3 linked regions of the Quadrisphaera setariae genome follow. The protein of the gene in region 1 interacts with the protein of each later gene in a pairwise test. Links are inferred from orthologs where the notes say so. Each region holds a gene or a part of one and is shown on either strand. Other genes may lie near its edges.

Region 1 (8,989 bases):
GTCGCGGCTGCGCGAGGAGAGGGCGATCCTGCGCCGCGAGCAGGTGCTGATCTCCGAGCTGCGCTCCCTGCCCGCGCAGGAGCTCCTCGACGACCCGCCGGTCTACAACTGATGGCCAAGAAGCCCGCCGGCGGCAGCACGCCGGCCACCACCGCGCTGGCCAAGGCCGGTGTGGCGCACACCGTGCACCCCTACGAGCACGACGCCGCCGTCTCCGCCGAGGTCGGCTACGGCCTGGAGGCCGCGCACGCCCTCGGCATCGACCCGGCGCGCGTCTACAAGACCCTCGTGGTGGAGGTGGACGGCGCGCTCGGCGTCGCCGTGCTGCCGGTCAGCGCCAAGCTCGACCTCAAGGCCGTCGGCGCGGCCCTGGGCGGCAAGCGCGCCGCCATGGCCGACCCGTCCGCCGCCGAGCGCACCACCGGGTACGTGCGCGGCGGCATCAGCCCGCTGGGGCAGCGCAAGCGGCTGCCCACCGTCGTCGACAGCAGTGCCCTGGAGCAGCCGACCGTGCTCGTCAGCGGTGGCCGCCGCGGCCTGGACGTGGAGCTCGCCCCCGCCGACCTCGTCTCCCTGACGGGCGCCGCCGTGGCGCCCGTCACCGCCCCCTGAGCACCCTCACCACCGTGCAGTGCGACTACTACGACGCCGGGGTCTGCCGCTCGTGCACCCTCATGGGCGTCCCGGAGGACGTCCAGGTGGCCGACGCGCAGGCGCGCGTCGAGACGCTGCTGCCCACCGTCCCGACCTGGCTCGCCCCGGCCACCGGTCCGGCGAGCCGCTTCCGCAACCGCGCCAAGATGGTGGTCGCCGGCACCACCGACACCCCCACGCTGGGGATCCTCGACGAGGCCGGCCGCGGCGTCGACCTGGTCCGCTGCGGCCTGTACCCGGCTTCCACCACCGACGCCCTGGAGCCGCTGCGCGCCTTCGTCACCCGCGCCGCGCTGGTCCCCTACGACGTGGCCGCCCGCCGTGGCGAGCTGAAGCACGTCCACGTCACCACCAACGACGCCGGCGAGCTCATGGTCCGCTTCGTGCTGCGCTCCACCGAGTCGCTGCCGCGGATCCGCAAGCACCTCCCGTGGCTCCTCGAGCAGCTCCCCTCCGCCCGCGTGGTCTCCGCGAACCTGCTGCCCCAGCACGCCGCCCTGCTCGAGGGCGACGTCGAGGTGCCCCTCACCCCCGCCGAGCGCCTGCCCGTCCGCCAGGGCGCGGTGACGCTGCTCGCCCGTCCGCAGGGCTTCCTGCAGACCAACACCGACGTCGCCGGGCAGCTCTACGCCCAGGTCGCGTCCTGGGTGACCGATCTCGACGACGACGAGCGCCTCGGCGCGGCCGCCGCTGCGCCGGGCCACGGGCCGACCCGGCTGCGGGTGTGGGACCTCTACTGCGGCGCGGGCGGCTTCGCCCTGCACGTGGCTGCTCCCGGGCGGGACGTGGTCGGGGTGGAGACGAGCGAGCAGGCGGTCGCCGCCGCCCGGGACGCCGCGGGCGCCGCGGGGCTCAGCGGGACGGGCTTCATCCACGCCGACGCCACCTCGTGGGCGCGCGAGCAGCCGGGGCACGCCGCGCCCGACGTCGTCGTCGTCAACCCTCCGAGGCGGGGGCTGGGCGCGCAGCTGTGCGCGTGGCTCGACGCCGCTCCCCCGCGCACCCGCCACCTGCTCTACTCCAGCTGCAACCCGGCCTCGCTGGCGACGGACCTGGAGGCGCTGCCCGGGTGGGAGCCGGTGCGGGGGCGCCTGTTCGCGATGTTCCCGCAGACCGCCCACGCCGAGGTGCTGGTCCAGCTCCGCCGCCGCTGACCACCCCCCGGGTGGCCGACTCCCCATGATCACGGACGGGGGTCGAGCTCCTCTTCGTGATCATGGGCTCCCTCCACCCTGCTGCCGCTCCACGCGGCGGCCAGGTGGCCCATCGTCATCACCAGGGCGGCCACCGCCGGCCAGACGAGCAGCACCCCGGCGCTGTGGCTGCGCAGCGGGCTGACCAGCCCGCGGGCGGGGTCAGCGCCGGCAGCCAGCTGCGCCGCCACGGACGGCGGGCCCAGCCACGCCCCCAGCTGCGCGGCGAAGACAGCGCCGAACAGGCAGCCGGCGACGACGGCCAGGCTGCGGCGGGAGGGCGCGTCCCCGGGGCGCACCGCGGCGACGACACCGCAGAGGAGCCCTGCCGCCGCGCCGAGCCCCACGAGCCAGCCGTCCTGGGAAGCGGTGAGCTCGGGGTCGGCGGCGCCGAGCACGGACCCGCCCTGCAGCAGCACCACCGGCCCCGTCGGTGCGACGAGCCACCACACCACCCCGACCACCAGCCCCAGCAGCGCCGGGCCCAGCACCGGCGCGAGCGCACCAGCCCAGCCGGGCAGCGGAGACCTCAGCCGGGTCTTCACACCAGGCAGCTGGGACCCAGCAGCGCCTTGAGGTCCCCGAACAGCGACGGCGAGGGGGTCACCCGCAGCGCGTCGTCGAGGCAGACCAGCACCTGCTTGTCGGTGGTGAGCAGCTTCAGGTGCACGAGCGTCTGCCCGCGGTGGTCCTGCAGCACCCCGCGCAGGCGGTCGGCCACGGGCTCGGTGCACCGCTGCTCGGGCAGCGTGATGACCACGGGCCCGTCGGCGGCCACCGAGGTGTCGGGCACCGACAGGTCCTGCGCGTGCAGCGAGGGCACGTCGTCGCGCCGCGACAGCCGGCCGCGGACGACGACGACGGCGTCCGGCGCGAGCAGGTGCGCGAACTGCTCGTAGCTGCTGGGGAAGAACAGCACCTCCACCGCGCCGCCGAGGTCCTCGACGGTGGCGATGGCCCACTGCTTGCCCTGCTTGGTCATCTTGCGCTGCAGGCCCGTGATGAGCCCGGCGATGGTGACCATCGAGCCGTCCTGGCGGGACTCGTCGGTGAGGAGCGTGGCCACGGAGCAGTCCGCGGCGGAGCTCAGCACGTGCTCGAGCCCGAAGAGCGGGTGGTCGGAGACGTACAGGCCGAGCATCTCGCGCTCGCGGGCCAGCAGCTCCTTCTTGTCCCACTCGGGCAGGTCGGGGACGGCCACCGACAGCGCCGACCCCTGGCCGACGCCGTCCTCGTCGTCGTCGCCCATGAGGCCGCCGAAGAGGTCGTACTGGCCCTTCTCCTCCTGGCGCTTGAGGCCGACCACCGAGTCGACGGCGTCCTCGTGCACGGCGAGCAGCGCCCGCCGGTTGGCGCCCAGGGAGTCGAAGGCGCCCGCCTTGATGAGCGACTCCACCGTGCGCTTGTTGCACACCACAGCGGGGACCTTGGCGAGGAAGTCGCCGAAGCTCGTGAAGGCGCCCTTCTCCTCGCGGGCCTTCTCGATCGCGTCGACGACGTTCTCGCCGACGTTGCGGATGGCCGCCAGGCCGAAGCGGATGTCGGGGCCGACCGCGGCGTACGTGGCGATCGACTCGTTGACGTCCGGCGGGAGCACGGTGACGCCCATGCGGCGGCACTCGTTGAGGTAGAGCGCGGACTTGTCCTTGTCGTCGCGCACGGACGTCAGCACCGCGGCCATGTACTCGGCCGGGTAGTGCGCCTTGAGGTAGGCGGTCCAGTAGGAGACGACGCCGTACGCCGCGGAGTGCGCCTTGTTGAAGGCGTAGTCGGAGAACGGGAGCAGCACGTCCCACAGGGCCTTGACCGCGGCCTCGGAGAAGCCGCGCTCGTGCATGCCGCCGGAGAACTTCTCGTACTGCTTGTCCAGCTCGGACTTCTTCTTCTTGCCCATCGCCCGCCGCAGCAGGTCCGCCTGACCGAGGCTGAAGCCCGCCACGGTCTGCGCGATGGACATCACCTGCTCCTGGTAGACGATCAGGCCGTAGGTGGTGCCCAGCACCTCCGCGAGCGGCTCGGCCAGCTCGGGGTGCAGGGGCGTGATCTCCTGCTGGCCGTTCTTGCGCAGCGCGTAGTTGGTGTGGCTCCCGGCGCCCATCGGGCCGGGGCGGTAGAGGGCGCCGACGGCGGAGATGTCCTCGAAGTTGTCGGGGCGCATGAGGCGCAGCAGCGAGCGCATGGGCCCGCCGTCGAACTGGAAGACGCCGAGGGTGTCTCCGCGCTGCAGCAGCGCGTACGTCTCGGGGTCGTCGAGCTCGAGCTCCTCGAGCACCACCTTCTCGCCGCGGTTGCGCTCCACGAGGCGGACGGCGTCGTCCATGATCGTGAGGTTGCGCAGGCCGAGGAAGTCCATCTTGATCAGACCGAGGGACTCGCAGCTCGGGTAGTCGAACTGGGTGATGACCTGGCCGTCCTGCTCGCGGCGCATGATCGGGATGAGGTCGATCAGCGGCTCGCTCGACATGATGACGCCGGCGGCGTGCACGCCCCACTGCCGCTTCAGGCCCTCGAGCTGCTTGGCCGTCTCGACGACCTTCTGCACGTCGGCCTCGGCCTCGTACAGCTCGCGGAACTCCTTGCCCTCCGCGTAGCGGTTGTGGGTGGGCTCGAAGATCTGGGTGAGCGGAACGTCCTTGCCCATCACCGCGGCGGGCATCGCCTTGGTGATCCGGTCGCCCATGGCGAACGGGTAGCCGAGCACGCGCGAGGCGTCCTTGACGGCCTGCTTGGCCTTGATGGTGCCGTAGGTGACGATCTGCGCGACCCGGCTCTCGCCGTACTTCTCCGTCACGTACCTGATGACCTCGCCGCGTCGGCGCTCGTCGAAGTCGATGTCGAAGTCGGGCATGGAGACGCGGTCGGGGTTGAGGAACCGCTCGAAGATCAGGCCGTGGCGCTGCGGGTCGAGGTCGGTGATCTCCAGGGCGTACGCGGCGATCGAGCCCGCACCGGAACCGCGGCCGGGGCCCACGCGGATGCCGTTGCGCTTGGCCCAGCGGATGAAGTCGGCGACGACGAGGAAGTACCCCGAGAAGCCCATCTTGGTGATGACGCCGATCTCGTACTCGGCGACGCGGCGGCTCTCGTCAGGCACCTCGCCCTTGAACCGCATGAGCAGGCCGCGCTCGACCTCCTTGACGAACCAGGAGTCCTCGCTCTCCCCCTCCGGCACGGGGAAGCGCGGCATGTACGTGCCGATGCCCTCGGAGAACTCCACCGAGCAGCGCTCGGCGATGGCGAGGGTGTTGTCGCAGGCCTCGGGCAGCTCGCGCCACAGGTGGCGCATCTCCGCGGGGGTCTTGAGGTAGAACTCGTCGGCGTCGAACTTGAAGCGGTTCGGGTCCGCCAGCGTGGAGCCCGACTGCACGCACAGCAGCGCCGCGTGGCCCTCGGAGTGCTCCGGGCGCGTGTAGTGCAGGTCGTTGGTGGCGACCAGCGGGATGCCGAGGTCCTTGGCGAGGCGGATCAGGTCCTTCTGGATGCGGGTCTCGATCTCGAGCCCGTGGTCCATGATCTCGCAGTAGAAGTTCTCCGCGCCGAAGATGTCGCGGAACTCCGCGGCTGCTGCGACCGCCTGGTCGTACTGGCCCAGCCGCAGGCGGGTCTGCACCTCACCGGACGGGCAGCCCGTGGTCGCGATGATGCCCCCGCCGTAGGTGTTGAGCAGCTCCCGGTCCATGCGGGGCTTGAAGTAGTGCCCCTCGAGGCTGGCGAGGCTCGCCATGCGGAAGAGGTTGTGCATGCCCGCGGTGTCCTGCGCCCACATCGTCATGTGGGTGTAGGCGCCGGAGCCGGAGACGTCGTCGCGGCCGGCGCTCGGGTCTCCCCACTTCACGCGGGTCTTGTCGCCGCGGGCGGTGCCCGGGGTGAGGTAGGCCTCGAGGCCGATGACGGGGTTGACCCCGTGCTTGCGCCCGGCCTTCCAGAACTCGTACGCGCCGAAGATGTAGCCGTGGTCGGTGGTCGCCAGCGCCGGCATGCCCATCTCGGCGGCCGTGGCGAACAGCTCGTCGATCCTCGCGGCCCCGTCGAGCATCGAGTACTCGGTGTGGTTGTGCAGGTGGACGAACGAGTCACCAGCGGGCATGGGGCGAGGACCTCCGTGGAGCAGGCGGAGCAGGCGCGGGGAAGACGCCCCACTGTAGGCGCCGGGGACGACGACGAGGGCCTCACCCGAGACCCGTCCGGCGCGCCGCCACGGACCTGCTGGTGGGTCCATCGGGGCGTGACGCCCGACGCGCAGAACCCCGCGACACGCCGTCCTGGACCCGGTCCAGCTGACTTCTGCACGTCCGGCGTCACGGGCTCGGCTGATCCCCAGCGTCCCGCCCAGCAGGCAGAACTCCTGTGGCCCGGTCTGCGGGGCACCTGGACGCGACTTCTGCACGTCCGACGGGACGGGTGCGGGGCCCACCGGGCCTCGGGTTGACGTGGTCTGGAAGATCTATTTAGGTGAGGCTGTCCTAAGTAGCACTGGAGTGACTCCGGTGCTCGGCAACCACCTTCCCTGGAGACCCGTGGACACCACGCACCGCCCCCGTCCCTCCGAGACGCCGCTGCGCAGCCTCGCGGCTCCACCGCCCGCCCTCGGCGGAACCGCTCCGGCGCGCAGGCACCTCCTCGACGCCGGGAGCGCCGAGGAGTACCGCTGCGCGGTGGCCCAGGGAGCGGAGCGCGTCGCCCGCCACATCTCGGCCGCCCAGCGGCCGACCACCGGCGCCGACCCCGCCGACCTGCAGCGCGCCGTCGACGCCGTGGACCTCGACACCCCGCTCGGGGAGGTCGGGCCTGCCCTGGACGAGCTGGAGCGCCTCTACCTGCGCGACGCGGTCTGGTTCCACCACCCGACCTACCTCGCGCACCTCAACTGCCCCGTGGTGGTCCCCGCCGTGCTCGGGGAGACCGTCATCGCCGCGGTGAACTCCAGCCTCGACACCTGGGACCAGAGCAGCGGTGCCACGCACGTGGAGCGCCGCCTGGTCCGCTGGACCGCCGACCGGCTCGGCCTGCCCGCCACCGCGGACGGCGTCTTCACCTCCGGCGGCACGCAGTCCAACCTGCAGGCGCTGCTGCTCGCCCGCGACGAGGCCTGCGAGCGGCTGCGCACCGAGCACCCCCGCGCCCGGCTGCCCGAGCTGCTGGGCCGGCTGCGCGTGCTGGTCTCAGAGGTGGGCCACTTCAGCACCACCACGGCGTGCCGGCTGCTGGGCCTCGGCGACGACGCCGTCATCACCGTCCCCGTGGACGAGGCCGTGCGGATGCGCCCCGACGCCCTCCAGTGCGCCCTCGCCGAGTGCGCCGCGCAGGGGCTCGTGCCCGCGGCGGTGGTCGCGACCGCCGGCACCACCGACTTCGGCAGCATCGACCCGCTGCACGAGGTCGGTGCGCTGGCCGCGAGCGCCGGGGCGTGGTTCCACGTCGACGCCGCCTACGGCGGCGGACTGATCACCTCGCGGCGCCGCCGCCACCTGCTGGACGGCATCGACCGCGCGGACTCGGTCACCGTCGACTTCCACAAGACCTTCTTCCAGCCCGTCAGCTCCAGCGCGCTGCTGGTGCGCGACGCGGCGTCGCTGCGGCACGTCGCCCACCACGCCGACTACCTCAACCCCGAACCGGGCACGCTCCTCGACGCCGGGCTGCCCGTGGCGCCGGACCAGGTGGGCAAGAGCCTGCAGACCACCCGCCGCTTCGACGCGCTGAAGCTGTGGCTGACGCTGCGGATCATGGGCGCCGACGCGGTCGGCGAGCTCGTCGACACCGTGGTCGACACCGCCGCCGCCGCCCACCGCGTGCTCGCGGCCGACCCGCGTCTGGAGGTGGTCGTGGCGCCGGAGCTGTCCACGCTCGTCTTCAGGTTCCGCCCCGGCGCGGGCCCGCACGCCCACCTGGGGCCCCAGGAGCTGGACCGGCTGGTCCGCCGCGTGCGGGCGTCCGTGGGCAGCGAGGGCCTGGCGGTGCTGGGGGGCACCACCGTGCGCGGGCGCGCCCACCTCAAGCTGACCCTGCTCAACCCGGCGACGACGGTCGAGCACGTCCGCGAGGTCATCGCCCTCGTGCACGAGCACGCGGAGCGGCTGCTGCTCGCAGACGAGCCGCTCGTGCTCGACGAGGAGCCGCTGGGGGCGACGGCATGAGCACCACCACCAGCACCACGAGCAGCAGCACCAGCACAGCCGGCGGCGTCGAGCGGGTGCACTACCTCCTCGGCATCGGCCTGGGCCCGTTCAACCTGGGCCTGGCCGCGCTCGCCGAGCCCCTCGGCCTGGACTGCCTCTTCCTGGAGCGCAAGGACCGCTTCGCGTGGCACCCGGGGATGCTGCTGCCCAGCTCCACGCTCCAGGTGCCGTTCATGGCCGACCTCGTGACGATGGCGGACCCCACCTCGCGCTACTCCTTCCTCAACCACCTCAAGCGCGAGGGCCGCCTGTACCGCTTCTACATCCGCGAGAGCTTCTACCCGCTGCGGGTGGAGTTCGACAGGTACTGCCGCTGGGTGGCCGACCAGCTGCCGTCGGTGGAGTGCGGCTGGGACGTCCGCGACGTCACCTGGCACCCCGAGCTCGACGCCACCGGCCAGGGCCGCTTCACCGTGGAGTCGGTGGACGCCGGAGGCCGGCACCGCACCGACCACGCGCGTCGGCTGGTGCTGGGCACCGGCACCCCGCCGCACGTGCCCGCCGCCTTCGCCGACGTCGCCGACGACGACGCCGTGGTCCACACCGCCGACTACCTCGCCGCGCGCGAGCTCCTCCAGCAGCACCGCTCCGTCACCGTGGTGGGCAGCGGGCAGAGCGCCGCAGAGGTCTACCGCGACCTGCTGCCCGAGGCCCGCACCCACGGCTACCGGCTCGACTGGGTCACCCGCTCCCCGCGGTTCTTCCCGCTGGAGTACACCAAGCTGACGCTGGAGATGACCTCCCCGGAGTACGCCGACTACTTCCACGCCCTGCCCGCTGGCACGCGCGACGACCTGCTGGTCAGCCAGGCCCAGCTGTACAAGGGCATCGACGGGGAGCTGGTCGACGAGATCTACGACCTCCTCTACGAGCTCGACGTCGACGGTCCCCCGCCCACCCGCCTGTTCACCGGCACCGCGTGCGAGCGGGTGGTCCGCGAGGGCGGCGGCTACCGCCTCCACC
Region 2 (2,888 bases), on another replicon or contig:
CGTACCGCTTCGGGTTGAAGTACAGGTTGTCGAGGAGGGTCTGGGCGGCCTCCTTCGTCGGCGGCTCGCCCGGACGCAGCTTCCGGTAGATGTCCAGCAGCGCGTCGTCCTGGCCGGTGGTGTTGTCCTTCTCGAGCGTGGCCCGCATGGACTCGAACTGGCCGAACTCCTCGAGGATCTGCGCGTCGGTCCAGCCGAGCGCCTTGAGGAGGACCGTGACGGACTGCTTGCGCTTGCGGTCGACGCGGACGCCCACCATGTCGCGCTTGTCGACCTCGAACTCGAGCCACGCGCCGCGGCTGGGGATGACCTTCGCGGAGTAGACGTCCTTGTCGGACGCCTTGTCGATGGTGTGCTCGAAGTAGACGCCCGGTGAGCGCACGAGCTGGGACACGACGACGCGCTCGGTGCCGTTGATGACGAAGGTGCCGCGCGGGGTCATGAGCGGGAAGTCGCCCATGAAGACGGTCTGGCTCTTGATCTCGCCCGTAGTGGCGTTCATGAACTCGGCGGTCACGAACAGCGGAGCGGCGAACGTCATGTCGCGCTCCTTGCACTCCTCGAGGGAGTACTTGGGCGGCTCGAAGCGGTGGTCGCGGAAGCTCAGCGACATGGACCCCGAGAAGTCCTCGATCGGGGAGATCTCCTCGAAGATGTCCTCCAGGCCGGAGGTGCTGGGCACCTCCCCCTCCTTGGAGGCGGCGGCGACGCGCTCGCGCCAGCGCTCGTTGCCGAGGAGCCAGTCGAAGCTCTCGGTCTGCAGGGCCAGGAGGTCGGGGACGTCGAGCGGCTCGCGGATCTTCGCGAACGACACACGGCGGGCGGTCGAGGTGGAACCGTTGGAGCTGGGGCGGAGCGAGGTGCGCGAGGCGACCAAGAGGAGTCCTTCCACGGGCCTGCGGACGGTGCGGGCGCATGCCAGCGAACCCCTATCCGGTTTCCACCGGAATCAGGGCATGCAGGAGTGTGCGCAAGGGGATACCGTACTCTCCCGCCCCGCACAAGTCCAGTCGCCGTCACTGACGGCCTGACGCGCAGCGCGCTCCCCGACCCCGTCGTCGGTCCACCCGTCGCCCGCGCTGCGCGCTGACCCCGGCGACGACGATGGTGCCCTCGCCGTCCGCGCGCGTCAAGCAGGCGCGCCCCAGCCGCACCGAGCGACCTCCACCGGTCCGGCGGAGCCGCTGCTCGGGCCTGCGGTCACGGCCGGAACGCGGCAGCGGCGCCGGCTCCGAGGAGCCGGCGCCGCTGCGCTGGGTGGTGCTGGTGGTCCGGGCTCGCCGAGGACGGCGGCCCGGACCGGTCTCACTTGACGGAGACGGTGGCGCCAGCGCCCTCGAGCTGGGCCTTGGCCTTCTCGGCGGCGTCCTTGGCGACCTTCTCCAGGACGGGCTTGGGGGCGCCGTCCACGAGGTCCTTGGCCTCCTTCAGGCCGAGGCTCGTGAGGGCGCGCACCTCCTTGATGACCTGGATCTTCTTGTCACCGGCGGCCTCGAGGATGACGTCGAACTCGGACTGCTCCTCGACCTCCTCGGCGGCAGCGCCACCAGCGGCGCCACCAGCGGCGGCGACGGCGACGGGAGCAGCGGCGGTGACCTCGAAGACCTCCTCGAACTTCTTCACGAAGTCCGAGAGCTCGATGAGGGTCATCTCCTTGAAGGCGTCGAGCAGCTCGTCAGCGGACAGCTTGGCCATGGTGGCTCTCCTCTTTCAGTACCAGTCAGTGTCAGCAGCGGCGCGCGGTGTCGCGGCCGCGGTGGTGCAGGGGCGAGGGCGCGAGCCCTCAGGCCTCGTCGGCCGCGGGAGCGGCCTCGTCGGCGGCCGGCGCAGCGGCCTCGGCCGGCGAGCCGGCCTCGACCTTGGCGCGCAGGGCGTCGACGGTGCGGGCGGCCTTCGACAGCGGCGCGTTGAAGACGTACGCGGCGCGGTTGAGGGAGCCCTTGAGCGCGCCGGCCATCTTGGCCAGCAGGACCTCGCGGGGCTCGAGGTCGGCCAGCGCCGCCACGTCAGCCGCGGACAGCGGCTTGCCCTCGAGGAACCCGGACTTGATGACCAGCTGCGGGTTCGTCTTGGCGAACGCGCGCAGGCCCTTGGCGGCCTCCACCGGGTCACCGGTGATGAACGCGATGGCCGTGGGGCCGGACAGCTGGCCCTCGAACGCGTCGACGCCGGCGTTCTTCGCGGCGATCGCGGTGAGGGTGTTCTTGACGACGTTGTAGCTGCCGTTGTCGCCGATCGCGCGGCGCAGCTCCTTGAGCTGCGCGACGGTCAGGCCGCGGTACTCGGTGAGCACGCCGGCGTTCGCCTCGCGGAAGAGCTCGGTGAGCTCTGCGACGGCTGCTTCCTTCTCAGCGGTGGGCACGATCCTCCTTCCGGGGGTGCGTGTCAGTCGAACGGCGGGCCGCTCCCCCGGTGTGCTGGAGGTGCTGCCCGGCCGCCGGTCGTGCCCGGCCCGCAGACGACGAGAGCCCCGGCGCCAGGCGCACGGGGCTCGCAGGAGGCTTCCGGGCCGGGCGCTGACGCGCTGGCGGAGTGCCTCTGGATCTCGCTCACCTGCGCTGGACGCCCGCTGCTGCAGGACCTTCGGATGCTTCCTGCGGGGCAGGTGGCACCGACCGGCGGTCTTGGGTGCACTCAGTCTACACGTCCGACCCGGTGGGTCTGACCGCCGCGAGCAGCCCAGCGCTCGGGAGCGGCCGTCACCGACCGTCCGACGACGACGGCCCCTGACCCGGCAGGTGCCGGGTCAGGGGCCGTCGAGGGAGGAGGTCAGGCCGTGGCGACCGCGCCGTCCTCGAGCAGGTTGCGGGTGCGCGCCGGGTCCACCGGGATGCCCGGGCCCATCGTCGTCGCGATGGTCGCCTTCGAGATGTAGCGGCCCTTGGAGG
Region 3 (2,917 bases), on another replicon or contig:
CGCAGCGCGGCGACCATCTTCATGGCCGGGGAGTCGTCCTGGCGGGAGGCGAAGCGCGCGAAGAGCGCCGCGGTGATCGCGGGCATCGGCACCGACTCGTTGATGGCTTCCTCCACCGTCCAGCGGCCCTCGCCGGAGTCGTTCACGTAGCCGCGGATGCTGCCGAGGCTGGTGCCCTCGGCCTCCAGGGCGCGCACCAGCAGGTCGAGCAGCCAGGAGCGCACCACGGTGCCGCGCGTCCACGCCTTGAAGGACCCCGTCACGTCGGTGACGATGTCCTTGGCCGTGAGCAGCTCGAAGCCCTCGGCGTAGGCCTGCATGAGGCCGTACTCGATGCCGTTGTGGACCATCTTCGCGTAGTGGCCCGCGCCCACGGCGCCGGCGTGGACGAACCCCTCCTCGCGCGGCCCCTCGGGGCGCAGCGCGTCGAAGACGGGCAGGAGGCGCTCGACCAGGGCGGCGTCGCCACCGCACATGAGGCCGTAGCCGTTCTCGAGGCCCCAGATCCCGCCGGAGACGCCGCAGTCCACGAAGCCGATGCCGCGCTCGGCGAGCGACTCCGCGTGGGCGGCGTCGTCGGTGTACTTCGAGTTGCCGCCGTCGATGACGACGTCGCCCTCGGACAGCAGGCCCTTGAGCTGGTCGATGACGCTGTGGGTGACCTTGCCGGCCGGGACCATCACCCAGACCGCGCGGGGCGCGGGCAGGGCGGCGACGAGGGCCTCGAGGCTCTCGACGTCGCTCAGGTCGGGGTTGTTGTCGAAGCCGGTGACCTCGACGCCGCCGCGGCGCAGCCGCGTGCGCATGTTGCCGCCCATCTTGCCGAGACCGACGAGACCGATGTGCACGGGAGACCTCCGGGGAAGGGGTGGTGGTGCTGGTGGACCGTTCCCCGTTCCATCGAACGGGTGACGCTCCGGCTTTAGCCGGCCATCCGCACGGGCATCAGCAGGTAGCGGTAGTGGTCGCTCGGCTCGCCGTCCTCGTCGGTCTGACCGGTGAGCACGGCGGGCTTCGTGGGAAGCGTGAAGGACAGGCGCACGAACGGCATGTTGAGCGCGCCGAGGCCGTCCAGGAGGAACTGCGGGTTGAACGCGATGGAGACGTCGTCGCCGTGCAGCTGCGCGGGGATCGCCTCGGACGCCTGGGCGTCCTCGCCGTCGCCGGCCTCCAGCACCACCTGGCCCTGGGTGAAGGACAGGCGCACCGGGCGGCTGCGCTCGGCGACGAGGGCGACGCGGCGGACCGCCTCGACCAGCGCCGGGACGGAGACCACCGCGGAGATCGGGGACTCGGCGGGGAACAGCGAGCGCACCTTGGGGTAGTCGCCGTCGACCAGGAGCGACGTGGTGCGCCGGCCACCGGCCTCGAAGCCGACCAGGCCCGAGGTGCCGCGTCCGCGCCCCTCGCCACCTGCGGCCTCGGACGACAGCGCCAGCACGACCTCACCGCTGCCCATGGCCCGGGCGACCTCGGAGAGGGTCCGGGCCCGCACGAGGGCCGCGGACGACGCGCCGGGCTGCCCGGCGGACCACGGCAGCGTGCGGACCGCGAGCCGGTAGCGGTCGGTGGCGAGCAGGGTCAGCTCGTCGTCCTCGATCTCTACGCGCACGCCCGTCAGCACGGGGAGCGTCTCGTCGCGGCTGGCCGCGACGACCACCTGGGCGACGGCGGACGCGAAGACGTCGCCGGCCACGCTGCCGAGGACGTCGGGCATGGCCGGCAGGGCCGGGTAGTCCTCCACCGGCATCGTCAGCAGCGTGAAGCGGCTCGAGCCGCAGGTCACGATGACGCGGGGCCCCTGCAGGGACACCTGCACCGGCTGCGCCGGCAGGGAGCGGGCGATGTCGGCCAGGAGGCGGCCCGAGACGAGCACGCGTCCGGACTCGTGCACCTCGGCCGGGACCTCCACGTGCGCGGAGACCTCGTAGTCGAAGCTCGACAGCTTCAGGACGCCCGGCTCCGCCGCCTCGAGGAGGACCCCCGACAGCACCGGGACCGGCGGCCGGGCCGGAAGCGTCCGCGCCGTCCACCCGACGGCGTCGGCCAGGACGTCGCGCTCGACCCCGAACCTCACGGGTCCACCTCCATGCGTGCGTGCTGCGTGCCCCGGGAGGGCCCCGACGGGCGAGGGTATCGGTGTGCGGGCCCTGACCCGGTCAGCCACCCACAGGCCCCCCGTGCCGCGGCTCGGGCGGTCCGGCGCAGATGAAGGCGGCGCGATCGAATCCGCTAGATGAATGGTTCCGTAGTAGTCATAGGGCCTGTGGATACTGTGGAAAACCCCCGTCATCGCAGGTGGGAGGTTGTGCACACCTGTGGACAGAGCTGTGGATGACGTGGGGAAAAACTACGGGTGCCTGTGGACGGCCAGATGTTGTCCACATCCCGTCCACAGATCGACCCCCGTTTGTCCACACGTCGTCCACAGGAATCCGACGGTTCTCCACAGGGCCTGTGGACACAGTCGTCCACAGGCCCTGTGGACGGCTGTGGATCGTCCTCACCTGTGGACACACCCTGTGGACAACTTGCGTCGTCGCAGGTCAGGAGGTTGCGAGCTTCAGGCTCGGTGCTGGAGCTTGATGCGGTTGGTCAGCTCCGTGACCTCGTTGTAGGTCTGCCGGCGCTCCGTGAGCTGCTCGCGCACCTTGCGGTTCGCGTGCATCACGGTGGTGTGGTCCCGACCGCCGAAGGCCTGTCCGATCTTGGGCAGGCTCAGCTCGGTGAGCTCCCGGCAGAGGTACATCGCCACCTGGCGCGCGTTCACCACCGACCGCGAGCGGGCGGGCCCGCACAGGTCCTCGATGGTCAGCTTGTAGTAGTCGGCCGTCTGCGCCATCACCGTCGCCAGGGAGATCTGCGCGGTCTCCCCGGTGAGGAGGTCCTTCAGGACCACCTCGGCGAGCGCCAGGTC

Evidence for each region.
Region 2: the proteins of dnaE (region 1) and rplL interact in binary tests that used the Escherichia coli proteins (3 or more experiments, as listed by UniProt). The link is inferred for Quadrisphaera setariae from one-to-one orthologs.
Region 3: the proteins of dnaE (region 1) and dnaN interact in binary tests that used the Escherichia coli proteins (3 or more experiments, as listed by UniProt). The link is inferred for Quadrisphaera setariae from one-to-one orthologs.

Annotation. Positions count from the first base shown.
Region 1 is NZ_VKAC01000007.1:73,817-82,805, forward strand. What follows is about bases 2,189-6,260. They hold dnaE (DNA polymerase III subunit alpha), read right to left. Parts: upstream 5,935-6,260; coding sequence 2,389-5,934; downstream 2,189-2,388. Other genes in these bases: FMM08_RS12705 (hypothetical protein), read right to left, coding at 2,189-2,392. In the rest of the region: FMM08_RS12690 (LON peptidase substrate-binding domain-containing protein), read left to right, coding at 1-112; ybaK (Cys-tRNA(Pro) deacylase), read left to right, coding at 112-612; FMM08_RS12700 (methyltransferase domain-containing protein), read left to right, coding at 627-1,808; more of FMM08_RS12705, read right to left, coding at 1,838-2,188; FMM08_RS12715 (pyridoxal phosphate-dependent decarboxylase family protein), read left to right, coding at 6,404-7,984; FMM08_RS12720 (lysine N(6)-hydroxylase/L-ornithine N(5)-oxygenase family protein), read left to right, coding at 7,981-8,989. UniProt on the Escherichia coli protein: DNA polymerase III is a complex, multichain enzyme responsible for most of the replicative synthesis in bacteria. This DNA polymerase also exhibits 3' to 5' exonuclease activity. The alpha chain is the DNA polymerase catalytic subunit.
Region 2 is NZ_VKAC01000001.1:91,417-94,304, reverse strand. It holds rplL (50S ribosomal protein L7/L12), read right to left. Parts: upstream 1,696-2,888; coding sequence 1,306-1,695; downstream 1-1,305. Other genes in the region: rplA (50S ribosomal protein L1), read right to left, coding at 2,770-2,888; rplJ (50S ribosomal protein L10), read right to left, coding at 1,784-2,362; rpoB (DNA-directed RNA polymerase subunit beta), read right to left, coding at 1-877. UniProt on the Escherichia coli protein: The binding site for several of the GTPase factors involved in protein synthesis (IF-2, EF-Tu, EF-G and RF3). Is thus essential for accurate translation.
Region 3 is NZ_VKAC01000006.1:55,480-58,396, forward strand. It holds dnaN (DNA polymerase III subunit beta), read right to left. Parts: upstream 2,078-2,917; coding sequence 923-2,077; downstream 1-922. Other genes in the region: gnd (phosphogluconate dehydrogenase (NAD(+)-dependent, decarboxylating)), read right to left, coding at 1-848; dnaA (chromosomal replication initiator protein DnaA), read right to left, coding at 2,564-2,917. UniProt on the Escherichia coli protein: Confers DNA tethering and processivity to DNA polymerases and other proteins. Acts as a clamp, forming a ring around DNA (a reaction catalyzed by the clamp-loading complex) which diffuses in an ATP-independent manner freely and bidirectionally along dsDNA.